Linked DNA regions of Phytoactinopolyspora mesophila. The protein of the gene in region 2 binds, or shares a complex with, the protein of the main gene of each other region. Links are inferred from orthologs where the notes say so. Each region holds a gene or a part of one and is shown on either strand. Other genes may lie near its edges. The genes, in order: dnaG and dnaB.

Region 1 (15,655 bases), on a different replicon or contig from region 2:
TATGTGATGACGGCTCGCGACCGAGCCGAGACCTACGGCGACCAACGCTCCCTGGTGGAAGAGCTGGTCGAGCAGATGCTGGATCGGGCGCCCGATGCGCTCGAACCCACCTATCGGGTGGATTGGAACAACGCACCCGACGACGACGCACGACTACGCGTCGTGGTGGATCAGGTGGCGTCGTTGACCGATGCGTCGGCGTATTTGCTGCATGCACGCCTGCACTCGACGCCGGCGTCCTGATCGGTGTAGCCGGCCCGTCCCCGTACCTGGGCGGTAGCCCGGGTGGCTATTGACGGGGCTCAGCGCCGGGACTTGTCTTTGAGCTCCTCTGCCTCGCGTTTCACTCCGCTCGCGGTGCGGTGGCCCTTTGCCTCGGCCTCGAACAGTTCGTCGGGCCTTTCCTCGGCCGATTCCGCAGCCGAGCGGTCAGTGTTACCTGCGACGTGCCTGCCCTTGTACTTGCCGGCCATGACATTCGCCTCCCCGTCGATGCGCTTGCTGGGCGTTGCGCTGTGCGTGTCGAGGTCCAGCGTTGCGAGGTGTACCGATACCCCGAACCGGAGATACAACACGTACAAGCGTACGACGCCACTGCGCTACATGACGGGATTTGGCGCAAATGCGCTGGTGGGCGGCGATTGCTGAAGGTTGTCCCGGGCGCCGGACCCCGGTTCACCGAGGAGATGCGGGTCAAATTCCGAGGTCGGGCAGCTCCTGCACACGGTCGAGGAGCGGCTGGAACAACTCCGCGCGCTCATCCAGCCGTTCCAGGACCTGAACGGCATCCAGCAGGAGCGTGCCGGGCTCGGCGGAGCCGTCGGCAACCGCCGACACCTCGTCCCAGGCGAGCGGCGTGGATACCGTCGGATTCTCACCTGCGCGTAGCGAGAATGGCGCCACCGTGGTCTTGTGCCGGCTGTTCTGGCTCCAGTCGACGAACACCTTCCCGCGTCGTCGCGCCTTGGTCATGCGTGAGATCACGGTGTCGGGATGCTGCTGTTCGACGAGCTGGGCCACGGCGTGGGCGAACGGTTTGGTCTCGTCATACGTCACGGTGGTGTTGAGCGGCACGGCGAGGTGCAGGCCCTTCGAGCCGGACGACTTCACGAGTGCTTCGAGACCGACGTGCCCGAGCAGGTCGCGGATCCAGAGCGCGACTCGGGAGCATTCGGTCAGGCCGGCGCCTTCGCCGGGGTCGAGGTCGAACACGATCATGGTGGGCCGCTCGACGTCGTCGGCACGCGCGAGCATCGTGTGCATCTCCAGATCGGCCAGGTTGGCTGCCCACATGAGCGTCGGCAAGCTGTCGATGACGACGTAGTTCACGGTGCGCTGGTTGCTCTCACTCCAGATCGGCGCGGTGGTGATCCAGTCCGGATGCCCCTGCGGAGCCTGTTTCTCGTAGAAGAACTCGCTGTCGACGCCGTTGGGGTAGCGCTTCATGGTCAGCGGGCGCCCGTCCAGATGCGGGATCAGGGCCGGGGCGAGCGCGCGGTAGTACTCGATGACCTCGCCCTTCGTCGTCCCGGTCTTCGGGTAGAGCACCTTGCCGAGATTGGACAGCTTCAGCCTGCGGCCCTCGATGTCGACCTGTCCCTCGGTCAGTTCCTCCGGGGCCTCGTCCGCGGTATGGGATGGGGCGGCGTCGGCGGATTCCTCGGCGGCGGAGTCGTCCGCCTTGTCGGGAGCGGGTTCGGGAAGCTCCCGCACCACTTCGGTGGCGGGCTTGTCGTCCCGAAGTCCGCGGTAGGTGGGGTGCCGCATGGTCCCGGAGTCGGTCCATTCGGCGAAGCCGACCTCGCAGACGAGTTGCGGCTCGACGAAGACGGTGTCCTTCGTCTGCGGCTGCCGGCCGGTGAACGGGCTGTCCGCGCGCCGCAGCGGTTCCAGCCGCTCCCGGAGCATCCGCAAGGTCTTGGCGTTGAAGCCGGTGCCGACCTTGCCGGCATAACGCAGCGTTGTGCCGTCGTCTTCGTAGTACCCGGTCAGCAGCGCCCCGAGCTCGCTCTTGCGTTGACCTTTGCCAGCGGTCCAGCCGCCGATCACTACCTCTTGGCGTCGCACGTTCTTCACCTTCAGCCAATCGCGGCTGCGCCGGCCGGGCTGGTACGTGCTGGTCAGCCGCTTGGCGATGATGCCTTCGAGGCCCTGCGCCCGGCTGGCCTCCAGCAAGACCGAGCCGTCACCTTGGTGAGTAGGCGGGACGTGCCAGCTGGCGCCTTCCAAACCGAGTGCTTCGAGCTCACGACGGCGCTCTTGGTAACTCAGCCGCATCAACGAACGCCCGTCCAGATACAGCAGGTCGAAGATCACGTAGGTGACCGGTATTTCGCGGCGGCGCTGGCGAATCACCGCCTCGTCAGTCAGCTGGAGGCGGGGCTGCAGCTTCTCGAAACTCGGCCGGTTGCCGTCGAAAGCGACCAGTTCACCGTCGAGCACCACGCGGTGCGCGCCGAGATGACGGACCAGCGAGCCGATTTCGGGGTATTGCTGAGTGACGTCGCGGCCGTTGCGGTTCACTAGGCGCAGCTTGCCCGGCTCGCTGTAGGCCAGCGCGCGGATGCCGTCCCACTTGATCTCGTAGCCCCACGCCTCGTCGTCGGGAGGAAGCTCGGACAGTGTCGCTTTCATCGGTTCGATCGCCTCGGGCGACGGATCCTGTCCGGCATCCGGCGGGTCCATCCGGTGGATCAGCCAGTCCTTGCTGTCGGCGTCCTTGCCGATGGGGAAGAGCGCGAACTTGCCCCGGGCGCGCTTGCCGTGTAGACGGACGATCACCTCGGAGTCTCTGAACTTCTCCGCTTCGTACGTGCCGTGGTCCCACACTGTCATGGTGCCGCCGCCGTACTCGCCGGCCGGGATCTCGCCCTCGAAGGTGAGGTATTCGAGCGGATGGTCCTCGGTGTGAACCGCCAGCCGGTTCTGCTTGGGATCGTCTGGCAGCCCGCGTGGGAGCGCCCACGACACAAGAACGCCGTCACGCTCGAGGCGCAGATCCCAATGCAGCCGCCGGGCATGGTGCTCCTGGATGACGAACCGGTTGCCGCCCTGCTCAGGTTCGTCGTCGCCGCGTGGCTCGGGGGTCTTGTCGAAAGAGCGCTTCCGGTTGTACTCGCTCAGCTTCTCGGGCGGAGGCATGCTCTAGTTCTTACCCGAAATCGCCGTGCGGCGTACGTCCAGCCGTTTCGCGGAGTGTCGGCCAGCACGTGTGACCACTGCGTATGAGGATGTCGTGAGCGTCGATTAGCCGTTGCGACAGTGGGTAAGCGGTGGCGAGAGGTGTTGAACAGACCGAGACGAGGAGGTGCCATGGCTGCGAAGACCATCCGTGAGGTGATGACCGGCGGCCCGACGACGGTCGAGGCCGGTGCGCCGATCAGCCAGGTGGCGCAGATCATGCGTGACGAGGGTATCGGTGACGTGCTGGTGACCGATTCGACAGGCTTGATGGGTGTGGTCACCGACCGCGACATCGTGGTGCGCGCTCTCGCGGGGGACGCCGGCGGTGACCCCAGAAACACCACTGTTGGCGATATATGTAGTCGTGAACTGGTGACTGTGAACGCGGACGCCGACATCGACGAAGCGATCCGGTTGATGCGTACCCACGCAATGCGGCGGCTACCCGTCGTGGATGGTGGGCAACTGACCGGGATCGTCTCTATCGGCGACCTTGCTGTGGATCAGGACCGGCGTTCCGCGCTGGCCGATATCAGTATGACGGCTCCGAACTCCTGAGCTGCCTGGCCCTAGGCCCGCTCTGCCGGTGTCGGCCGGGCCTGGTGCCCCTACCAGCGGCCGGTTCGACGAAAGGCCGATCGCCGGTTGCCTCAGCTGTCATCGGCTGGGTGCGTGTCCCTCCGTGTCAGATGCTGCCCACAGGCAGTACCCGCCGGGCCGTCGCGCCAACACCCGGCGGGCATGGCCCGGTGCGCTGCACTGTTGTCAGCGCCTCGACCACGGAGAGTTCCCTGTTGTCATTCGTCATGGTTTCGCCCGATTGCCGGTGTGAAGGGCTCAGCCGGGGGTATCGGAATGAGACAATAGGAGGTGGTCATCATGTCCCTGGGCAACCCACTCGACCGCGTCCCCTGGTGGGTCTGGGTTCCTCTGCTCGCGCCCCTCGCGCTCGTGTTCACGGTCATGCTCGGCTGGTTCCCCGTGGTCGCGGGTCTGATCGGGTGGCTGGTGGTGCGGCTACTGCGGCAGCAGCCGCGGCGGTTGAGCACACCTCAGGTGAACGAATTGGCGGGGCAGCCGGCGGAGGTCATTGAACCGATTCTGCACACAATGTCGAATGAGGATCTGTGCCGGCTCTGGGAGAACTCGAGCCGAGCTGTACGGTCCGCCTATCTTCCGGCGTCGATCAGTTCGCATGTGCGGCTGCGTCAGGCTTTGCTGGACGAAATGGAGCGACGTGACCCGGAAGCGATGGATCGGTGGCTTGCCGACCGCCCGGATCAGTCCGACCCGAGAACCTACATCGACGAATCGTGACCGGGACGGCCCGTTCTCGAACGAGCTCCCAGAATTCAGTTCGCGCAGCGGGGTAGGAGGACGTCATGAGCCTCACGCATGTCAAAGGTCCGGAGCCGGCCGAGATCGGCTCGCGCGAGCACGCGTTGGCGAGACTGTGGGCGCAGGCCGAAGAGCGATCCGATCAGGTCATCTTGAAGAGCCCGGCGGACCAGGGCTGGAACGAGATGACCTGGAGCGATCTCGTGGAGAACGTGCGCTCGCTGGCCGCCGGCCTGGTGGCTGCCGGGGTGGAGTCCGGCGATCGGGTCGGTTTGATGAGCCCCACCCGCGTGGAGTGGACACTCGCTGACCTCGGGATTCTGGCGGCCGGGGCCATCACCGTGCCGCTCTACGACACCAGCTCCGCCGACCAGGTCCGCGGCATCCTTTCCGACGCGGGCGCGCGGCTGGTGATCGTGGCGGACTCCGACCTGGCCGACCGCGTCCGGGAGGTGAGCGATGCCGAGATCGTCGTGATCGACGACGGCGATCTCGACGGGTTGCGCCGCCGCGGCGGGGCAGCCGAACACGATGAGGCCGACCGCCGACGAGACGCCCTGACCACCGACGACGTCGCGACCATCGTGTACACATCCGGTACCACCGGCGATCCGAAGGGATGTGTGCTCACCCACGGAAACGTGGCGTGGACGATCCGGCAGACCCGTGATTACCTCGACGACGTGCTCGGCCAAGGCGGATCACTGCTGCAGTTCCTGCCGCTGGCGCACATCTTCGCGCGGCTGATCCAGTTCGTCTGTCTCGACTCGAACGTGACCGTCGGTTTCCCGGAATCGCCGCAGGATCCGCGCGACGACATTCGCTCCTTCCAGCCGACGCTGTTGCTCGGGGTGCCGCGAGTGTTCGAGAAGGTCTTCGAGGCGGCGCGCCGGCAGGCGAGTGGGCCGGTGAAGAAGGCGATGTTCAACGCCGCTGTCTCCACCGCTCAGGCCACGTCGATGGCCGAACGACCGGGACCGGTGCTACGGGCCAGGCGGGCCGTGGCGGACCGCCTGGTCTACGCCAAGCTGCGCAACGCGCTCGGTGGGCACGTCCGATACTGTGTGTCGGGCGGAGCGCCGCTGTCGACTGATCTCGCCCACTTCTATCGCGGTGCCGGTGTTCCGATCTTCGAAGGGTACGGGCTCACCGAGACGACCGCGCCGGCCACGGTGAATGTGCCGGATGCCGTCCGCGTCGGCTCGGTCGGCCGTCCGCTGCCCGGGGTCGAGGTCCGCATCGACGACGGCGAGATCCTGGTCAAGGGCCGCAACGTCTTCGAACGGTACTTCCACGAGGACGGGCGCAACGACGAGGACTTCGATGGTGAGTGGTTCCGCACCGGCGACCTGGGCGAACTGGACGACGATGGTTTCCTGTTCGTACGCGAACGGAAGAAGGAGCTTATTGTCACCGCATCCGGTAAGAACATCGCACCGGCTCCGCTGGAGAACGCCATTTCCAGCCATGAGCTCGTCTCCCAGGCGATGCTGGTGGGCGACCAGAAGCGGTTCGTCGCGGCGCTGGTCACCCTGGACGAGGACGAGGCGCGTTCGTTCGCGAAGAAGCATGATCTGCCGGACGACACGTCCGCGCTGAAAGAAGACGAGACAGTGCGGGCCGAGGTGCAGCAGGCGATCGACGAGGCCAACCAGAAGGTGTCGCGGGCTGAGTCGATCCGGGAGTTCGTGATTCTGGACCGGGAGTTCACCGAACGGGACGGCGAACTGACACCGACGATGAAACTACGCAGACGCGACATCGCCGAGCATTTCGCCGACGAGATCGACTCGATCTACGCTGCGTGAGTCGCCGTGCGAGGCGTGGCTCAGGCGCCTCCGACGCCGCGGTCGCGAAGGTCGCGGCGGTGCGCCTCTAGCGTCATTAGCTCACCGAAGAGTTTGTTGTACAGCTGGACCTCGCTGGAGGGGTCAGTGCGTTGGAGACGTGCTTTGAGACTGACCAGCCGGCGCGAGACCCAGATCTCGGTGAGGCGCAGCACCACTGACTCCACGTACCGCGGAACGCCGGCTTCGTCGGTCGGAATCGCCTCGACCGCGAGTTCGGAAAGGACATGCCGGGTGACATCGTCGGGAGCATTGCTGAGCAGTGCTTCCATCCAGGCTGCCCCACCGCCCTGGGTGGCGCACCCGCCGGCGGCCGCCAGCGTCTGCCGTATAGAACGGAACACCGGTGACAGGAAAGCCTCCGGCTCGATCGCGTCGAACGCGGGCCCGGCCAGGGCGGGCCGCTGCACCGCCACCCGTAGGACTTCGCGTTCCAGCGCGATGCTCTGCGGATCGGCGCTGCCGTGATCCGGCACACCGATCATCTGCTGGGCTTGCCGGGGTTCTTGAGCCACAGAAGGCCGCCGAGCCGGTTTGTCGGGTGCTCCGGCCGCGGCTCGGACGCGGCGCACAACCGATAGTTCGTCCGGTGCCCCGACCCATCCGGCGAGGCGCCGGGCGTACTCGTCACGCAACGCACGGTCGCGGATCCTGGCCACCTGGGGCACGGCTTTCTCGAGTGCCTGGGTGCGGCCCTCGGCGTGGTCGAGGTCGAACTCGTCCACCATGGTGCGGATAGCGAACTCGAACAGCGGGCGGTGCCGTGCGATGAGCTCGCGCACAGACGCATCACCCGACTGTTGCCGGAGATCACACGGGTCGAGGCCGTTGGGTTCGATCGCGACATAGGTCTGGCCGACGAAGCGCTGGTCACCCTCGAACGCCCGGATGGCGGCCTTCTTGCCGGCCTCGTCGCCGTCGAAGGTGAAGATGACCCGGCCGCGATACTCGTCCTGGTCGCGCAGGAGACGGCGCAGGATGCGCACGTGGTCTTCACCGAATGCCGTGCCGCAGGTGGCGACGGCGGTCGGCACCCCGGCCAGGTGACAGGCCATGACATCGGTGTAGCCCTCGACGACGACGGCCTGTGAGCTGCGGGCGATGTCGCGCTTGGCGAAGTGGACACCGTAAAGCAGGTGGCTCTTCTTGTAGATGGTGGTCTCAGGCGTGTTCAAATACTTGGCTTCGATGCGGTCGTCGTCGAACAGCCTGCGTGCTCCGAACCCGACGACATCGCCCAGGAGATCGTGGATGGGCCACAGGAGACGGCCGCGAAACCGGTCGTAGGGCGTGCTGCGCCCTTGCGCGACCAACCCCGCGGTGACGAGCTCATGGTCGGTGAACCCCTTCTGCAGCAGGTGTTTGCGCAGCACCTCGCCGCCTTTCGGGGCATAGCCGACACCGAACTTCTCGGCCGCCTCGCGGTCGAAGCCGCGCTCGTCGAGAAACTGGCGCCCGGTGGCTGCTTCCGGTGAGGTGGTGAGTTGCTCGGCGTAGAACTCCGTGGCCAGGCGATGCGCCTCGATCAGCCGGGTGCGTTCCTCGCGGTTCTGCCGCGGGCCGGCCCGGCCGCTACCGGTTTCTTCGTACCGGAGCTGGACGCCGACCTTGTCGGCCAGGCGTTCGACGGCTTCGGTGAACGAGAGGTGCTCGTGTTTCTGCAAGAACGAGATGACGTCGCCGCCCTCACCGCAACCGAAGCAGTGGAAGAGGTTGACCTGGGGGCGCACGTTGAACGACGGTGTCTTCTCGTCGTGGAACGGGCACAGGCCCTTGAGCGAGCCGCCTCCTGACGGACGGAGGGTGACGTACTGCGAGACGATCTCGTCGATACGCGCTCGTTCGCGTACCGCGGCGATGTCTTCGTCACGGATCCGGCCAGCCACGCGGCGAGTCTATTAGACGGCTCCGGTGCTCCGCCGTCGTCGCCCCTTCCCAATTCCCTGACGGACTCAACTGAACAGGAGACCGGCGGCCAGGGCGAACATGACCGCGGCGATCAAGGCGTCGAGGACCCGCCACGATGCGGGTCTGGCGAAGAAGGTGCTGAGCCTTCCGGCGCCGTAGCCCAAGGCGAAGAACCACGCGAAGCTGCCGAGCACCGCGCCGATGCCGAACATCCACCGGCCGTCGCCGTGCTGGTTGCCGATCGATCCGAGTAGGACCACGGTGTCCAGATAGACATGCGGGTTGAGAAACGTGAACGCCAGGCAGGTCAGGAGCACTGCCTTGAGTGTGGCCGGTGCGTGGTCGCTCGGGGTCATGGCCTGCGGGCGCGCGGCCCGTCGCGCTGCCAGCACGCCGTATCCGGCGACGAAAGCGGCACCGGCGTACCGGGTGATGTCCACGGCAGCCGGGTATGCGCTGATGACGGCACCGAGCCCGGCGATGCCCGCACTGATCAGCGCGGCGTCGGCCGCCGCGCACACCAGGACGATGGGCAGAACATGTTCCCGGCGAAGTCCCTGCCGCAGGACGAACGCGTTCTGGGCACCGATGGCGATGATCAATGACACGCCGGTGACGAATCCGATAGCGATGCTCGACGCGGCCGTGGAGAGTCCAGTGGTTTCCAGCACAACAGCCGACGCTAGGTCGGACTGTTTCCTGAGTCCAGCTAAACTTTCTTCATGAGGATTAGCGATACTTCATCGTCAGGCTCGATGCGGATCAGACCATGAGGCTCGACGCCGATCAGCTGGCGGCCTTTGCGGCGGTGGTCGACGAAGGCAGTTTCGAAGCGGCGGCGCGCCGCCTGCACGTCACGCCGTCGGCGGTGAGTCAGCGCATCAAAGCACTCGAGGCCAGTGTTGGTCAGGTCCTCGTGCAGCGCAGCCGGCCGAGCAGGCCGACCGAGGCGGGGCAGATTCTCGTCCGGCTGGCCGGTCAGGTCTCCGTGCTCGAGAGCGAGGCACTGAGTGAGCTCATGGGTGAGTTACCAGGCGCCCGGGCGCCCTTGCGGATGCCGGTGGCGGTTAATGCGGATTCGCTCGCCACCTGGTTCTTGCCGGCGTTGGCCGATCTCCCTGCCGAACAGGCGATGACGTTCGACATCCGGCAGGAGGACCAGGACCATTCGATCGCCCTGCTGCGGGACGGGACGGTGATGGCGGCAGTGACGGCCGAAGCGAAGGTGGTGCAAGGCTGCCGGGCCGAGGCACTGGGCGCGATGCGGTACCTGGCGGTGGCCTCACCGGAGTTCAGGCGTCGTCATCTGGAAAGCGAGAAGATGCCGGGGGCTTTGGCTTCGGCGCCGATGCTGGTGTTCAACCGCAAGGACGGTCTCCAGCACCGGTTTCTGCGCGGGCTGCTTCAGCGGAACGCCGACCCTCCGGTGACGTATCTGCCGTCCTCATGGGGCTTCGTGGAGGCCGCGCGGCTCGGCCTGGGGTGGGGCATGGTTCCGGAACAGATGGCCCGGCCCGCGATCGACGCGGGCGAGTTGATCGAGATCCGGCCGGGTCACCCGCTGGACGTGCCGCTCTATTGGCAGCGCTGGCGCCTCGAATCGGCCGCGTTGGCTGCCTTGACGGACGTGGTCAAAGCGCGCGGCTTGGGGCTCTTGAATCAGGACGCAAACAAAGAGCACGCGGGTCAAGGCCGTTGACTGGATTGTTTTGCTGCGCTGGCGCGGCTTGTTCGAGGCGAGTGCCATGGCGGTCAGAATTATAGGCGCAAACGCCAATTCACCAACACGAGCTCTTAGGTTATGTTGATCGTGTTCTTGAGTTGTTGGTATGGCTGCAGCGGAGGGATTGTCATGCGGATAGGATTCGTCGCTAGATTCGTTGGCCGGGCTAGCGTGGCTGTAACGTGCGCTTCGTTGTTGCTGACAGGCAGTGCGCTTACTTCGAGTGCCGCGCAAGCAGACATCTCACCCGATCGAGTGCTCAATTCAGGGCAGTCCAGAACTATTTCGGCCTCATGGGGAAATGTCGGTCCATACGCAGTGGCTTTCCGGTGCAACGTTCCTGGGTGTGTTGACTTTTCGTCACGTTCAACAACGATCTCGAGTCTAAGCCGCTCAGTACAGCTGCATACATGCAGCGACTCCACTCGTACGCACACGATTTCTATCACCGAGAGCCCTGTTTCGGGCGGTAGTGCTTCGGCGAGGTCTAGGACCACCTGGCGAGGGGGAGCGGCGTGCATGTGAGTCAACGTAAAGGCCCGCAAGCGTCGATCGAGTTAACGGCGCTGAGGAACATGCTGTGCCACATCGCCATTCGAAGGACAATCGATGCAGGTCAGAAGTGGAATAGCTGAGTGGGGGCGTATGCTGAGCGAACTGCGGCTGGCAGGTGGTGACAATGGTGACGGCCCCTTGTGAAGCGTTGACTGGTTTGTTAGTCTCCGCGGAAGTGAGGGGACGAGGGGCTGGTGGGTATCTGTTGACACGATGTTTCGTATGCGCCAATACGGTGAGGGCCGCAGTAGGTGAGGGTGGAGACGTTCCTCCGATCGCGGAGCTGATCGACGCCCTCACTGCGCGTCAACGTGAAGTGGCGCTTTAGCTCGCACTCGGTATGAGAAACAATGAGATTGCGAACATGTGGGTGATACGGGAGGGGACAGGTAGGGCTCACGTGGCTCAGGTTGTATCTATTTTTCGTGTGAAAGATCGTTGTCAGGCAGGGATAGTAGTCTCTTCTTGGCATGAGCGCTTCAGTCCAGAGATGGTCAAGTTTTGATTACTGACCCACGGGCGTGAGTGCCGGACTGCAAGCAGGAATTCCGGCTTGCGACTTTCTAGATTCCCGGCCGGCGTGAAGGGAGTGTGATGAGAAGACCTATCGTGCCTAGGTTTCTTGGTCGGATTGAGGCCATGTCGATATGCGCTTCGATATTCTTGATGGGTGGAGCTGTCAGTGTCGGCGCGGCGGCGTGACTATTTCTCCAGATGCCACTCTCAACTCAGGTCAGATGCGCGGAATCGGCGCAGCGTGGGGTGAACAGGGTCCATACCGTGTGGAGTTCCAGTGTCATGTGCCGGGTTGCGCCGACTTCGTGTCGAGTTCAACGACGGTCAAAAGTCTTGGCCGGTCTGTTTCGTCTTCATACGTGCAGGGACACGACCCGCAGGCACACGATCACCATCACCGAACGGGCTGGCTCGGGTGGGAGCGCCTCGGCGTTCTCGAGGACAACATGGCGTGGAGCTTCAGCGTGCCGCTGATCGCGCCGGGTGCGACATCGACCGCCGAGGGTGAGGCCGCGCGTGTTGGCTAGCCGTGTCCGTGGACCCTTCCGCCGGGAGCGGATATTCGCGCTCGTATCTGTTGTTCTCGTTGTTGGCTTACTGGGGGCCACGCTTGCGCGCGAGCAGGTTGAAGCGCGTGTCGAGGCACTGCTGGACGAGAACTGGCGCGGTGCATACGACATCCTGGTGACGTCGGCGGAGAACGATTTCGGTGGAGACACGGACGGTTTCGTCGAGGCGAATTTTGTGTCCATGGCGGGCGAAAGTGCGATCGCGGCAGACGACCTCGAGTCAATCCGCGCGATCGATGGAGTCGAGGTGGCGGCTCCAATCGGATTCGTCGGTTTACTGCGCGGCGTCTCAACGACGCCGACCCTCGAGGTCGCCGATGACCCCGCGGCTGGAGTGAGCGACATCGAGGACGGGGCGTTGCTTGCGCGCATCACCTCAACCCTCGTGCGTGATGAGCCGGGCGGGACAGTGGAGGTCTCGCGCTCGCGGGGTCATGTTTACTTGAGTGCTCGGGAGGATGTCGGTGAACCGGGCCAGGCTGATTACCTCGAATCGGCAGCAGGCGAGCCGCACGGCTTCAGCCCGATGATCACTGACAAAGGCTATCTTGTGCCGCTGGGGATGCTGCCAGAGTTCGGCTCGGGTGTGATTGCCGTCGATGCCGAGGCTGAGCAACAACTGCTTGGTGGCGCCGAGTTCCTCGACGCGCTGCGGAGCGTGCCGGAGAATCGAACGGCGGGTGCGGCCGAAGAGATACTCGAAAGCATCGACGCGGATAGGTATCTCGTGCAATCGCTGGACATCCGTGTGGCAATGGACGATCCGGAGCTGAGCGGCCAGGATGTTGTTCCGCTGGTGGTCAACAGCAGTCCCCTTGGCGCCGCTTCGGCGTTGCGGATCGAAGTCGAAATCGAACTGGCGGAAGATGCGGCACTCGAGTCGCCCCCAGGCTCTGGCAGACTCAGGGAGCTGACTGAGGACTCGGCATTCAGTGCGTGGCGGGCTTGGTCAGAGGACGTCAGTGATCTCGTCGTGCCGTTCTCCACCCCGACGTTGAGCTTTACCTGGCCGGAGAGCGTGAACGCCGACCCTGAAGAGTGGGCGGCGTCAGCTCCGGCGACACAGCTCCAGCCGGCGCTGGTCGGGAGACCGGCCTATAGGGCCCATGAAGTACCGGAGCCCTTGGACCAGACGCCGGGCTTTGTGGTGGAGCCTCAGGGCGCCGTCGGCCCCGACGGCTTGATCGATCGCCAATCCGAGCACGGAATCGACTCGGATGTCGGGCTGAGCCAGGCATATCGGCTGCCCCGAGAGGTGGATGGCGACGGATTCGACGGTGCTTTTCCCGGGCCGGTCGGTACGTTCTCCGAAGACGACCTCGTAGTCGACGACACGAGCGTGTCATATGTCCCTATGGGCGCCTACGACCCAGCGCGGACGAGGCTCATCAAGGGACCGGACGGTGACGCCGCCGACCAGCAAGTCGTGGCGAATCTGTCAGGGCTTGATTTCATCACCGGCCAGCCGGGAGCTTTCACCGATCTCGAGGGTGGTGCGGCCTTGCGCGGACATACACCCATCGATGCCATCCGAGTCCGGGTAGGTAATGTCGATGGCTACACCGCTGCGGCGTACGCGGAGGTCACGGATGTCGCAGCGCAGATTACCGAGCTCGGGCTCACAGCCACGGTAGTTGCCGGCTCGTCGCCCCAGCCCGTGGCGATCTACGTGCCCGATTACCACGTCGATGGCGACGGCGCGGCTGTCAGTGATCTTGGTTGGGTGACCCAGGACTGGACCACTCTGGGCGCGACGATCTCGGTTCGCGATGCCATGACCGGAATTCAACGCTGGCTCCTGTTCGTAGGGCTTGGTGCGGCCATGGCCGCTGCGCTGATCGCCGCTCTGCTCACTGCTCATTCCCGGCGCCGCGAAGTCGGCGTCTTGCAGGCCGTCGGGTGGTCCGACGCGCAGATCAGGCGCAAGCTCCTCACCCGGCTGGGTCCGGGGGTCGCCCTTGTCCTGACGGGGAGTCTGGTCACGTTCATGTCGCGGGGAGGCGATGGCGCGGTGCGTGTCTCAGCCGTCAGCGTGGCCATCGCGGCTGTTCTGGCTCTGTTCGTCAGTGTCCGCTTCTCGTTCTCGTTGCGGCTATGGCGTCGGGGGTGGCGCAGCCGGCCGCTCATGAGCGCGGCCGATCTCGCGTTGAGACGGGTGCTTCGAGCGCCGTTCGCCACAAGCGCCCAGCTGACGGGTTTCGCCGTGCTTGGAGCAAGCGCTGCCGGTGTTGTCGGTGCCTTCGTAGCTGCTCGTCATCGTGCCGGAGCCACTCGACTCGCCGGTGCGGTGCTCGATGAAACGCTGTTGGGGTCGGTCCTCTTGGGGGCTGTCGGGTGTTTCAGCGCAGGCTGCATGGCCGTCTTGGCGCGCCGCAGCCTGGTGGACTCCCGGTCCGCTGATCAAGATGTTCTCGAACGGATCGGCATATCGCGGGCGAGCATCAGGGCCGTGGATACGTGGGAGAACGTGATCATCGGCGGTGCGGCTGTGATCGTCACAACGGCCGTGGCCATCGGCGTCTCCGCGGCCACAGCCGTCGGGTTTGGCGGGCCCCTGGCCGCGGCCGCCGTTGTAGCTGCCGTGTTGGCCTTGATGTCGTCCCCGGTAGGGCAAGCGAGAGGTGGAAGATGAACCGGAGCGCGCGGGTGTCCAGTCGGGTCGATACGGCTGAAGGCAGGCGGGTCCGAACCGTCCCAGACATAGTGGCCGAACGGCTCACCATCGATTTCCGTGGAGCTGACGGGGCGAAGGTCACCATCGCTGAGGATCTCAGCTTCTCGTTGGGCGCTGGAGACGTCTGTTGCCTGCTCGGGCGGAGCGGTTCTGGAAAGACGAGTCTGCTTCGAGTCGCGGCCGCCATGGCCGCACCAGTCAGCGGCAGGGTGACCTGGTGGGGAGCCGATATCCAGAAGATGGGCGACGACGAGCGCCGCATGATGCGCCGGACCAGAATCGGCTACATGGATCAAGCAGCGTCCATGGTGCGCGATCTGACTGTGCTCGAGAACGTGCTGATTCCTGTGATGCCGGAGGGCCGGGCGGCCGTTGCCGCCCGGCTGGGAGCGGCGCGAGACTTGTTGGAAGGGTTCGCGTTGGGCGGCCATCTCGATGCCACCACCGCGACGTTGTCAAGCGGAGAACGTCAACGCGTATGTCTGGCCCGTGCCATGATCAACGACCCTTCGGTGCTGATCTTGGATGAGCCGACCGCCAGTTTGGACCGAGGCCTCGCCGATTTGGTGATCGATATGTTGACCGAACATGCCTCGGCGGGCGGTGCGGTACTCGTCGCTAGCCACGACCCACATGTCGCGGAGTCCGCCACGTCGGTCATCAGGCTCGAAACTGACTGACGTCCGGCATCGTGGGCTGGCTGCGAGGCGCTTCAGAACCGCCCCGCGACCGCTCAGGGGCTCGTCTCCGCCTCGGCGCTCTGGTCGAAGATGTGCACGACGTTCCCGGACGGGTCGACAAACGACGTCGACTTGCCGCCGGGCATATCGAAGGCCTCGCCGAGCCAGTGAATATCTGGGTGCTCCTTCATGAACGCCTGTACGTCCTTGACCGCGAAGAACGGCCCGGATGACCACCGCTTGTCACTATCCGGCCGGACGTCCAGCATCAGCTGGACCGATGTGCCCGGTAGCTCGAATGCGACGGTGCCCTCGCCCTCGCGCCATGCTTCGTCGAGACCCAGGACGTCGCGGTAGAAGGCGAGTGCGGCTGGGAGGTCGGTCACGGACTGGTAGATGAATGTCAGCTCCATGACCTGACCATAATCAGATTACGGCATAACGTCAATGGGTTATGCTCTTGGGTATGCGTGAGTGGATTCCGGTTCCGGGCTCGGCCAAGGCGCGTTTGGTCGAGTCGGCGCTGCATCATTTCGAGCGGTTCGGCTTCGAGACGGCCAGCGTCGGGGAGCTGGCGGCCAAGGCAGGTGTCACCACCGGATCGCTGTATCACCATTTCGGTTCGAAACTCGGCCTGTACCTGACTGTCCGAGACGACGTCG
Region 2 (10,676 bases):
GCCTGGAACTACCAGCTCGGCCAGCCCCGCCTGCCTGTCCCGGCGGACGCCGCCTGGGGCCCGGTGCCCGGCGCGCATCGCGCCGAGGCGCCCGCCGGATACCGCCTGATCCGTGGCCTCGGCGACCGGCTCGTGCCCACGGTCGTGCGGCTGCTCGCCGATCACCACGTCGTCGGCTGGGTCCAGGGCCCTCTGGAGTTTGGCCCCCGCGCCCTGGGCCACCGCTCCGTCCTGGCCCACCCGGGCAGCAGCGAGACCCGCCAGAGAATCAATGCGCTCAAGCAGCGCGCCGGCTACCGGCCCTTCGCCCCCGCCGTTCTGGCCGAGCACGCCGCCGACTGGTTCGTCGGCACCGGTGATCCCTTCATGAACCGCGTAGCGGTCACGCGCCATTGCAAGTCCGACCGCATCGGCGCCGTGGTCCACCGCGACGGAACCGCCCGGCTGCAAACCGTGGCCGCCGACCACAGCGCTCTGCGCCCGCTGCTGGAAGCCTTCTACCAGAGCACCGGCCTGCCGCTGCTGCTGAACACCTCCCTCAACCGCAAAGGCGCCCCGATCCTGCGCACTGCCCGGCAGAGCGTCCAGGCCGCCGCAGAACTCGGCCTTGACGCGCTCGCCGTTGGCGACACGCTCCTGCTCGCCGACCGGATCCCGCTGCCGCAAGCCGCCCCGCTGTCCGCTGCCGGAGGGAGGTGACCCGTGCCCATCCCCACCTCGACTGACGCCGTCCTCGCCACGCTCGGCGCCGCCTCCTGGCCCCCTCCAGACCGACGCCAAGCCCGCAGGGCCTCGGCCCTCGCCCTCGCCGCCTACGACGGTCACACCCGTGACCAGGGCACTCCCTACCTCGCCCATCCGCTTGCCGTGGTGACCATCCTGCGCACCGAGCTCCACGTCACCACTCCGCACACGCTGGTGCTGGGTCTCCTGCACGACGCCCTCGAAGTCACGCCGGGCATCGCCGACCGTATCCGGACAGCGCTCGGCGATGACCTGGTGGAGCAGCTGCGCGGCATGATCCCCGACCACCGCCTGAAGCAGCGCGCGAAATGCCCCGGCGACGAAGCCGCCTGGCGCGCCAAGACTCTCCGCCTCGACGACGAGAGCCTGCTCGTGCGGCTGGCGGACCGCATCCACAACCTGCGCGACCTGCAGAACTCACCGGACGTCCGACGCCGCGAACGTTTCCTGGCCGCCCTGGCGGACTTCTATCTGCCCCTTGCCCACGACGCCCGTTCACGCACCGCGCACCTGAACGCCGCACACACCGTGCTGGTCAGCGCCTACGAGTCCTGCCTGGCCCGCGCGGAGGAGGAGGGCCCCACGTGACAAGGGTGATCCACTCCCTCGATCCACACGGCCGCACCGGCGGACGGGCCTACCTCCGGATGCTGCATGACGTGACGGCCGACGAGATCGACTGGCAGACCGTGCCCGACCGCAAGCGCACCTACCGAGTCCGCCGCTGGCGCAAGGTGCGCCACCTCGCCCGGATCACACCGGCCGTGCACGCGCTGCGGCACAGCCCCGGCGCGTTCGTCTGGGACGACCTGAGCCTGCTGCTCTTCACCCCCGAGATGCGCGCCCGCACCATCTTCGTCTTCCACCACTATGAGTCGCTGCAGCACGACTCCCCGCCTGTGGAGGCACTGCTGTGGCGGCGCCTCTTCCAGGTGCTGCCGCAATGCGCCGCCGTGGTCTGCGTCGCGCCGTACTGGGCGCGGTTCCTGCGCGCCCGCGGCATCGACCGAGTTCACGTCATCCACAATGCCTTCGACCTCGCGGAGATCGACCATACCCGCTCCCTGGACCGGCAAGCCTGCCGCGCCGAGTTCGGTCTGCCGCCCGATGTGATCGCCGTCTACGCTGGCAAGGCCGTCCACTGGAAGGGCACTGCCACGGTCGCCGCCGCACTCGGCAGCGACCCGGGAATCCGGGTGATCACCACCGGCAGCAACACCATTGGCTTCCCCGGCGCGCATTTCGACCTCCCCCGAGATCGATATCTACGGCTGCTGCGCGCTTGCGACGTCGGGGTCTTTCACTCGTCGATGCGGGAGGGCTGGAGCCGCTGCGCCGCCGAGGCGTTGCTCGTCGGCATGCCGGCCTTGATCCGCCGTCGGGCCGGTCTCGGGGATCTCGCCCGGCTCACCAGACAGCCGGCGCCGGAACTCGACCGGCTCCCCGAGCAGGTCCGCCGACGAGCGAGCGCCCCGGAAGTCGACACGAAGATCGCCTACGACGCTCTCGCCCGCCTTGACCCCGGCTACTTCGCCACTGCCTGGAACAGGCTCCTGCGCCAGGTCCCGGAGTGATCGTTGCTCGTTACTCGCCCGCCAGGCGCCGCGGCGCGGCATCCAACCGGGCCAGCACGCGCTCACGGCCGAGCACCTCCAGCGACTCGAACAGCGGCAGGCCCACCGTGCGCCCCATCACCGCCACCCGGACCGGTGCCTGAGCCTTACCGAGCTTCAGCCCGTGCTGCGCAGCCACCGCCTCCATGGCAGCCTTCAGCGGTTCAGCCGCCCACTCGGCGCTCTCCAGCGTGGACCGGGCATCGCGCAGCAGCTCGGCGGCGCCCGCCTTCATCGCCTTGTTCCACGAACCTTCATCGAACACTGGCTCGGCCAGGAACAGGAAGTCCACATAGGTCGTGATCTCCGACAGCACCGTCAGCCGCGACTGCGCCAGCGGCGCCACCGAGGCGAAGACCGCCGGGTCGAACGCCTCCGGCGTCCACGGCGCGGCCGGGGCCGTCAGCCACGGCTCACATGCCTGCACGAAAGCCTCCGGCGACAGAGCCCGGATGTACTCGCCGTTGAACGCCGTCAGCTTCTTCACATCGAAGAAGGCCGGTGAGGTGTTGACGTCCTCCACCCGGAAGCGCTGTTCCAGCTCCTCGTACGGCCGGAGCTCCACATCGTCGCCCGGTCCCCAGCCCAGCAGCATCAGGTAGTTCATCATCGCCGCCGGCAGATAGCCGTCGGCGAGATAGTCCTCCAGCGCCACCTTGTCCCGGCGCTTGGACAGCTTCTGCCGCTTCTCGTTGACGATCACCGGCAGATGCGCCCAGGTCGGCGCCTTCGCGCCCAGCGCCTCCCACAGCAGCTGCTGCTTCGGCGTGTTCGACAGGTGCTCCTCGCCCCGGATCACCAGCGTGATGCCTTCGTCCAGGTCATCCACCACGTTCGCCAGCAAGAAGACCGGAGAGCCGTCCCCGCGCGCGATCACGAAGTCCTCGATCGAAGCGTTCGGGAACGCCGGCTTACCGCGCACCAAGTCCACCACGACGGTCTCGCCGTCGTCCGGTGTGCGGAAACGAAGCGCCCGCCCCGGCTCGTACGCCAGACCCCGCTCGCGGCAGAAGCCGTCATACCCCAAGTGCTCCGAGCCGGTCCGTTCCTTCAGCTGCTCGCGGGTGCAGTCGCAGTGGTACGCCTTCCCCGCGGCGGCCAGCTGCGCCGCCGCTTCCCGGTGGCGGTCGGCGTTCCGCGACTGGAAGTACGGCCCCTCGAACGCCGGGTCCTGCTCCGAGATGCCGATGGACGCCAGGGCGCTGATGATCCCGTCGATCCACTCCGGCTGGTTCCGCGCCGCGTCGGTGTCCTCGATCCGGAGAACGAACGTGCCGCCGGACTGCCGGGCCACGGCCCAGTTGTACAGCGCGGAGCGGGCTCCGCCGACATGAAACATGCCGGTGGGCGAGGGTGCGAAACGGACACGGGGAGCGACGGAAGACATGACGCTCAGCTTACCGAGATCAGCGCAGGCGCCGCCGCCGTGAACGAGCGGGCCGCATCGCCGATCACTCCGCATCTTCCGGCGCGAACCGTAGAACGTCGGCCGGAACGGCGCGCAGCGCCCTGGCGAGCCGATGCGCTTCCTCGGGGCTGAAGGCACCGATCGAGATCGAGAACCCCGTGCGGCGGCAGGTGGGGCAGGGGGCGGTGATCGACAGATCGTCCAAGGGCAGCCCGAGCCGTTCGGCCTGGTGAGCGACAGCCCTGGCGGCGTCTTCGGCCTCGGCGCGGTCTCGGTCGTGAACTGGGTCGATGGCGGCATGCGTCGTCATGGCTTCACCTCAAGGAATGTGAACAACGAAGGGTGGTGCTGGTGGCGGCGTGGGGTCACGGGCCGCGCTTGGTTCGACGGCGAACCTCGGTGCCCGTACCAGCTGGGCGGAAAGCAAGCGGCAGCAGGTTGTGCTGCCGCAGGCAGCTGGTGCAGGCGTATGCGGTCACCTCCCGTCCGGACTGGGTGACGTACAGGCCGACCGGGACGAGCGGGCGTTCGCTCGGGCACCACAGGCAGCGGCCTGCCGGGATCTCGTCCAGCCGGATCTGCCGGCCGTCGATCAGGCAGACTTCCGGCGGGCACAGCACCCGGATCACGCTGGTGTCGGCGAACTGGATGGTGAAGCCGCGACGGTGCTGGATGATGGTGGCGATCTGGTGGCGCTTGCCGGCTATCTCGACCACATCGCCGTGCGCGAGCGTCGCGTAGGACACCGGGCCGCTGTCCGGCCCGGTCAGCGGGCGTCCCACACACGAGCGTCCCGGCTGCGCTGCTGGTGGGCTCATCGCGCACCCCCACTCGCCCCCGAGGGCGCGAGAAACGCGGTGATGGCTGCTTCGCGGTAGCCGTAGAACCGGCCACGGGCTGCGTCGCTCTCCTCTGGCGCTGGCTCGCCCCACTCGACGACGTGGCAGGTGTCGGTGTAGGGGGACCAGCGGACCCGTACGTCGGGGAATCCGCGCCGACCGGTCAGGAGGTCGCCGACGGCGACGGCGGTAAGGAGGAGATCGACCGAGAGATAGCCCCCGCGTCGTGGCCCGCCGACGGCGACCGCCAGCAGCGAGACCCGGTGCAGGCGTACCGCCACGCTGTGGTCGAGGACGGTGGGGTCGGCGAGCCGGTCGCGGAAGTACGCGTAGTCGATGGCGCTGGTGGGCGGCAGGAGCCGAGGAGTGTTCACGCCGCCTCCTTGAGACATTTCGCCGCCACGAGGGCCTCCATCAGCTCGTTTGTCACCCAGCCGATGCGCCGCAGATGGTGCGTCGCAACGGCACGATCCCCCGCGACGTCCACGGACCGAAGAACGCGGCCCCGCTGGACCAGGGCGGCCGTTGGGGCGTCACGCTGGTCCGCCTTTGCGGCAACGGCGATAGCCGTCAGCCGCGCGAGATGGCCGCAGAGCCGCTGCACCAACTCGGCAATCTCCGCCTCATCCGGAGTCATGTCGTCGAGGGCAGCGGCGATGTCGTCCAGGACGGCCTCGCCATCCAGGGGCTGCCAGCTCCGGAGCTTGCTCAGCAGCTCGCCGAGAAGTTCAGCGTCCGCCGGCGGTTCCCAGCGGGCGACCGAGATTCGTCGGTCTGAGCAATGCTGGTCGGATGTGGCCGTGCTCATCGGTCCGCCCCGACCACGGGGAGGTCGCACCATGAATGGGGCCCTAACGACAGGACTACTAACCAAACGAGGGACCCTCTGCTCACCGGCGACCGCCGCAGGGTCCGGCGCGGCCCTCTACGCTGCCGGTGTCAACCACCGAGTTGACGAGCCATCGCCCACACACGACGGAGAGCCGATGACCACGCCGAAACTGGGCCCGGCCCGGCGCCTGCAGGCGGGATGGAGCCGAGCGGCGCGAAGGCTTCGACCACGACGATGAAGGCCATCGAGGCGAGAATCGTCACGACGACCGCGAGCAGGAGAAACCAGAAGACCGCACCTTCGGGCCTTGTGTCGGTGCCTTCCTGTGGGATGTCGAACTGGCCCATCATGCCGAGCATGATCAGTGGGCCGACGGAAAGTGCGAATAGACCGGTCAGCAGCAGCCGAACGGGTCCGAGCCGGATACCGAGCAATCGCTGAGCTGCCAGCCCGACGACGAGCGCCGCGATCGCGCCGAAGCCGAGGTAGAACGGCAACGTCAGAACATCCATCGGGCCTTCCCCGTTCGGGCGCTCGGATGGTCTTCATCCGGATGCGCGTCTGTCCGGCGACAGTGTCGCAGGCGGGTGTCTTCGGTGTGGCCCCGACACCCGGTGTGCATCAGCGCACGGAGCCGGTCACCGCCCACGCCCCGCGGCGCTCGCGTAGGTCCAGCGTGATCAGGCGGGCCACGGTCCACAGCCCGATCGCGCCCCATAGTGCGACGATGCCGGCCGTCCCCGAGGGGCTGAGAAACATGACGGCGAACGCTGCCGGTAGGAAGACGACGACCGACAGCACCGAGGCCCAGGCGAGGTAGCGACCGTCTCCCGCGCCGATCAGGACGCCGTCCAGGACGAAGACCCAGCCCGCCAGCGGCTGCAGCAGCGCGGCGACGATCAGCGCAGCCACGAGCAGCGAACGAACCTCTTGGTCCTGGGTGAACAAAGGAGCATAGACCGAGGCCACCGCCAACACCACCACGGTGAGCGCGAAGCCGGTCAACACGCCCCACTGCACCATCCTGCGGGTGACTGAACGGGCTTCATCGATGTTCCCGGCACCGAGGGCGCGTCCGACCAAGGCCTGGGCGGCGATGGCCACCGCGTCGAGGATCAGTGCGAGCAAGGTCCACGTGGTGAAAGCCACCTGGTGAGCGGCCAGTTCGGCAGTGCCCAGGCCGGTGGCGACGACAGTGGTGGTGATCAAAGCCACCCGCATCGCGACGGTGCGGACAATCAACGGCACGCCTGCTCCGAACGAACGGCGTACCCCGGGCCAATGTGGTTTCAGCGACGCGCCGTGTCTGCGCGCGGCCCGGGCGACCACGCGGATGAACACCGCTGCCATCGCCGTCTGCGCGATGACCGTTCCGATGGCCGAGCCGGCGATGCCGAGCTGAAAACCATGAACCAGGATGACATTCAGCACGACGTTCCCGGCAGCGCCCGAGCCGGCCACGTAGAGGGGCGTCCGGGTGTCTTGCAGCCCTCGCAGAACCCCGGTGGCCGCGAGCACGAGCAGCATCGGCGGGATGCCCAGCAGGCTGATTTGCAGGTACGTCTCCGCATGCTCGGCGACCTCGGGAGCCGGGCCGAATCGCTCGACGATCCATGGAGTGAGCGGCCAGCCGACCGCCAGTGTCCCGGCGCCGATCAGAATGGCCAGCCAGCACCCGTCGATGCCGGCGCGCAGTGCTCCCGGTAAGTCGTTCGCCCCTAGCATCCGGGCGACGGCTGCTGTAGTGCCGTAGGCGAGGAAGATCGAGACGTTGACCAGTGTGGACAACACGGCGGCCGCGATGCCGAGGCCGGCCAGTTCGGGCGTCCCTAGCTGGCCGACGATGGCGGAGTCGGCGATCAGGAAGAGCGGTTCGGCGACGAGTGCGCCGAGCGCGGGAAGCGCGAGGCGAAGGATTTCGCCGTCGGCCGGATGCCGGTGGAATGCCGTGGGTCGTCGTTTCATGGCAGTAGCGACGGTATTTGTCGGACCTGACAGACCTGCCGAACGTCTCGGATTCTGAGATGCATGATGACAAATTTCCCGTCCACAGCCGGTGGACGGGCGTTACCGCAGTTAGAACTAGGTCAGCACGCAGAATGGCGGCTTGTGATCCACGACTATCCCCAGGGTTGTCCACACCTGGGGATGATCGTTTCCCGGGGTTGCCAGCGAACGGCCTGAGTCATCCACAAGCAGTGCACAGAGGTTGTGCGTGTCTAGCTTGGACGACCGATGGTGGGCGGCCTACCGTCATAGAACCGGGATCGTTCGGTAGGCGTCCCGCCTGGGAAGTACGGGGACCTTGTCGGGCCTGGGTGGTAGAACGTGTGTATGAATGGGTCGACGGTGTGAGGGGATAAACGGGTGAGCGTCACTGAACTGCCTAGTCGTGACGACGCTCCGGTGGGTGGCCCGGGTCTGACGCCGCCCCAGGACGTCGCCGCGGAGCAGTCGGTGCTCGGTGCCATGCTGTTGTCCAAGGACGCCATCGCCGACGTCGTCGAAGTCCTGCGTGGTGTCGACTTCTACCGACCGGCGCACGAGGTTGTCTATGAGGCGATCCTCGATCTGTACGGCCGCGGCGAGCCGGCGGACGCCGTCATGGTCGCGGCCGTGTTGCAGAAGAGTGGTGATCTGGGCCGAATCGGCGGTGCTCCGTACCTGCATACGCTGGTTTCGTCCGTGCCTTCGGCTGCCAATGCCGGGTACTACGCCAACATTGTCCGCGAGCGTGCCATTCTGCGCCGGCTGGTGGAGGCCGGCACCCGGATTACTCAGATGGGCTACGGGGGCGACGGCGACGCTGACGACATCGTTGACCGTGCACAGGCTGAGGTCTACGCCGTCACCGATCGCCGTGCGTCGGAAGACTACGCGCCGTTGTCCGACATCATGGAGGGCGCGCTCGATGAGATCGAGGCGATCGGTTCTCGCGGCGGTGAGATGGTGGGCGTCCCCACCGGATTCGCCGACGTGGATTCGCTGACCAACGGGCTGCACCCAGGCCAGATGATTATTCTGGCCGCGCGCCCGGCCGTGGGCAAATCTACGCTGGGACTGGATATCGCGAGGGCGGCGTCGATCAAGCATCAGCTGACGTCGGTGATCTTCTCGCTGGAGATGAGCCGGAACGAGATCACCATGCGGCTGTTGTCCGCCGAGGCGAAGGTTCCGTTGCATCACATGCGGGCCGGCCAGATGACTGATGACGACTGGAACCGGATCGCTCGATCCACCGGTGAGGTCTCCAGCGCGCCGCTGTTCATCGACGACTCTCCGAACATGACCATGATGGAGATTCGGGCCAAGTGCCGGCGGCTGAAACAGCGCAACAACCTCCGGCTCGTCATTGTCGACTACCTGCAGCTGATGACCAGCGGCAAGAAGGTCGAAAGCCGGCAGCAGGAGGTCTCCGAGTTCTCGCGGTCGCTGAAGCTGCTGGCGAAAGAGCTGGAAGTGCCCGTCGTCGCCATCTGTCAGCTCAACCGTGGCCCGGAGCAGCGGACAGACAAGAAACCCATGTTGTCCGATCTGCGGGAGTCCGGCTCCCTCGAACAAGATGCCGATATGGTGATGCTCCTTCATCGCGAAGACGCCTACGAGAAAGAATCGCCGCGGGCAGGTGAAGCGGACTTCATCGTGGCCAAGCACCGCAACGGCCCAACAGCTACCATCACCGTCGCCTTCCAGGGGCATTACAGCCGGTTCGTCGACATGGCCCAGTGAGGCATCTTTCCCGGTTATGGTCCAGGCTGCTTTGAGCCGGTGATATACGGCGATCGACTGAGTGGGGTCGTCCGGAGATTTCTCAGGGATCAGTTCAACAGATGGTGGTGGATTGTGTCGGCCGCGTGGCCGACATCGTCGAGCCAGCAGAGGTGGCCGGCGGCGGGCATCATCTCGAGTGTGGCTTTGGGCAGCATGGCGACAAGGCGCCGGGCAACGGATTCGTCGCCGTAAGGATCGTGGTCACCCCAGAGGACGTAGGTGGGGGACTGTACGTGCTCGAGCGTAGCCTCGTCGATGGTGAGCGACGGGTCGAAACCGCGTCGGAATGTTCCCATACGACCCATCGACGTGAGTTCGTTTCGCATGGTGTCAGTGTGCCGCTGCAGCGCGACACACCATTCGATGAAGGGCTGGTGGATCTTGCCGGTCTTGTCCGCCGTCGCGTGCCCGAGCTGGCGGAAGGTGGACCGCATGCTCCGCTCACCGGCTGGCATACGGGTGAACAGCCGCGGCACGCCGGGTAACAGCACGAGCCGGTCGAATCCGGTGATGTGCATTCCGTCGACGAAGCCAGGACAGCCGAGGTGGACGGTGTGGATGACGCGATCGGGGCATGCCGCCGCCGAGAGGATCGCCACGTAGCTGCCGTGCGAGGAGCCAACGACATGTGCGCGATCGATATCGAACCCGTCGAGGACGTCCGCGACGAGGGTCTCGCATTCGCGGCGTATCGCGGGCAGATCGTTGAGCGGGTGTGGGTCGCTCAGCCCGGTGCCGGGCCGATCGATCATCAGGCAGCGAAACTGAGGCAGCTGTGCGGCCAAGTAGGCCCATACGGACCCGGCCGCGCCCGGGCCGCCGTGGATGAACAGCACCGGCGGGCCCTCTCCGGCCTCGAGGACACGGACGTTGACGTCATTTCGAGCCAAGTGGACTCGGTGCTCGATCGGGGTGACGCCCGCGTGGTTCCACAGTGCGCGTTCGGCGTCGCGGTATTGTCGGCTTTCCATGGCTAATCTTGACACAGTGACAAGTTTCTGTCTATAGGGGTGCAATGGAGCGAATTGACGGGCCGCAGAATCGGCGGAGTCGCCGCACGCGCGCGGCGGTACTCGAGGCGGCATGGCAGCTGCTGGAGGAGAGCGGCGCCGAGCAGACCACCATGGGCGCGGTCGCGAAACGTGCCGGGGTTAGTCGACAGGCCCTATACCTACACTTCTCCTCGCGCGCGGAGCTGTTGCTCGCTTTGCACGAGTACGTCGATGAGAAGCTTGACCTGGCTTCGTCTCTCCAACCAGTCCTCGACGCGCCTGATGCCGAAGCGGCGCTCGACGCCTTCTGCGCCCATCTGGCGCACTACCACCCGAAGATCATGGCCGTCGACCTCGCTGTCCTACGCGCGCAAGGCGACGATCCTGATGTTGCCGTGCTCGTCGACCAGGGCGTGGAGATCTGGCACGAGGCCTGTCGGAGCATCGTCCAGCGACTGGCCGATGAGCGTCGGCTGG

What was found.
Region 1: the proteins of dnaB (region 2) and dnaG are in contact, whole or in part, in a crystal structure (PDB 2R6A), measured with the Geobacillus stearothermophilus proteins. The link is inferred for Phytoactinopolyspora mesophila from one-to-one orthologs. Residues at the interface, in WP_033016901.1 of Geobacillus stearothermophilus: Ser13, Glu15, Ala16, Gln18, Glu91, Leu92, Asp94, Ala95, Val96, Pro97, Thr98, Ala99, Ala100, Asn101, Tyr104, Tyr105, Ile108; in WP_049624496.1 of Geobacillus stearothermophilus: Lys456, Leu457, Leu458, Pro459, Ala460, Asn463, Ala464, Leu467, Leu535, Leu536, Ile537, Ala538, Gln544, Glu545, Asp548, Tyr549, His552.

The regions. Positions count from the first base shown.
Region 1 is NZ_WLZY01000002.1:152,113-167,767, forward strand. Bases 5,803-8,692 are described here. They hold dnaG (DNA primase), read right to left. Parts: upstream 8,255-8,692; coding sequence 6,350-8,254; downstream 5,803-6,349. Other genes in these bases: F7O44_RS06950 (AMP-dependent synthetase/ligase), read left to right, coding at 5,803-6,329; F7O44_RS06960 (LysE/ArgO family amino acid transporter), read right to left, coding at 8,321-8,692. Outside these bases: F7O44_RS06925 (deoxyguanosinetriphosphate triphosphohydrolase), read left to right, coding at 1-243; F7O44_RS06930 (hypothetical protein), read right to left, coding at 303-572; ligD (DNA ligase D), read right to left, coding at 694-3,141; F7O44_RS06940 (CBS domain-containing protein), read left to right, coding at 3,313-3,741; F7O44_RS30960 (hypothetical protein), read right to left, coding at 3,869-3,991; F7O44_RS06945 (hypothetical protein), read left to right, coding at 4,063-4,500; more of F7O44_RS06950, read left to right, coding at 4,566-5,802; more of F7O44_RS06960, read right to left, coding at 8,693-8,947; F7O44_RS06965 (LysR family transcriptional regulator ArgP), read left to right, coding at 9,046-9,975; F7O44_RS06970 (hypothetical protein), read left to right, coding at 11,430-11,597; F7O44_RS06975 (ABC transporter permease), read left to right, coding at 11,587-14,271; F7O44_RS06980 (ABC transporter ATP-binding protein), read left to right, coding at 14,268-14,993; F7O44_RS06985 (VOC family protein), read right to left, coding at 15,047-15,406; F7O44_RS06990 (TetR/AcrR family transcriptional regulator), read left to right, coding at 15,460-15,655. UniProt on the Escherichia coli protein: RNA polymerase that catalyzes the synthesis of short RNA molecules used as primers for DNA polymerase during DNA replication.
Region 2 is NZ_WLZY01000020.1:9,708-20,383, forward strand. The notes cover bases 7,189-9,984. They hold dnaB (replicative DNA helicase), read left to right. Parts: upstream 7,189-7,803; coding sequence 7,804-9,165; downstream 9,166-9,984. Other genes in these bases: F7O44_RS29130 (MATE family efflux transporter), read right to left, coding at 7,189-7,401; F7O44_RS29140 (alpha/beta fold hydrolase), read right to left, coding at 9,255-9,984. Also shown: F7O44_RS29085 (carbamoyltransferase C-terminal domain-containing protein), read left to right, coding at 1-699; F7O44_RS29840 (HD domain-containing protein), read left to right, coding at 703-1,332; F7O44_RS29095 (glycosyltransferase), read left to right, coding at 1,329-2,318; gltX (glutamate--tRNA ligase), read right to left, coding at 2,329-3,744; F7O44_RS29105 (hypothetical protein), read right to left, coding at 3,809-4,075; F7O44_RS29110 (hypothetical protein), read right to left, coding at 4,131-4,583; F7O44_RS29115 (DUF6302 family protein), read right to left, coding at 4,580-4,978; F7O44_RS29120 (DUF6415 family natural product biosynthesis protein), read right to left, coding at 4,975-5,412; F7O44_RS29125 (hypothetical protein), read right to left, coding at 5,544-5,948; more of F7O44_RS29130, read right to left, coding at 6,058-7,188; more of F7O44_RS29140, read right to left, coding at 9,985-10,178; F7O44_RS29145 (TetR/AcrR family transcriptional regulator), read left to right, coding at 10,223-10,676. UniProt on the Escherichia coli protein: The main replicative DNA helicase, it participates in initiation and elongation during chromosome replication. Travels ahead of the DNA replisome, separating dsDNA into templates for DNA synthesis.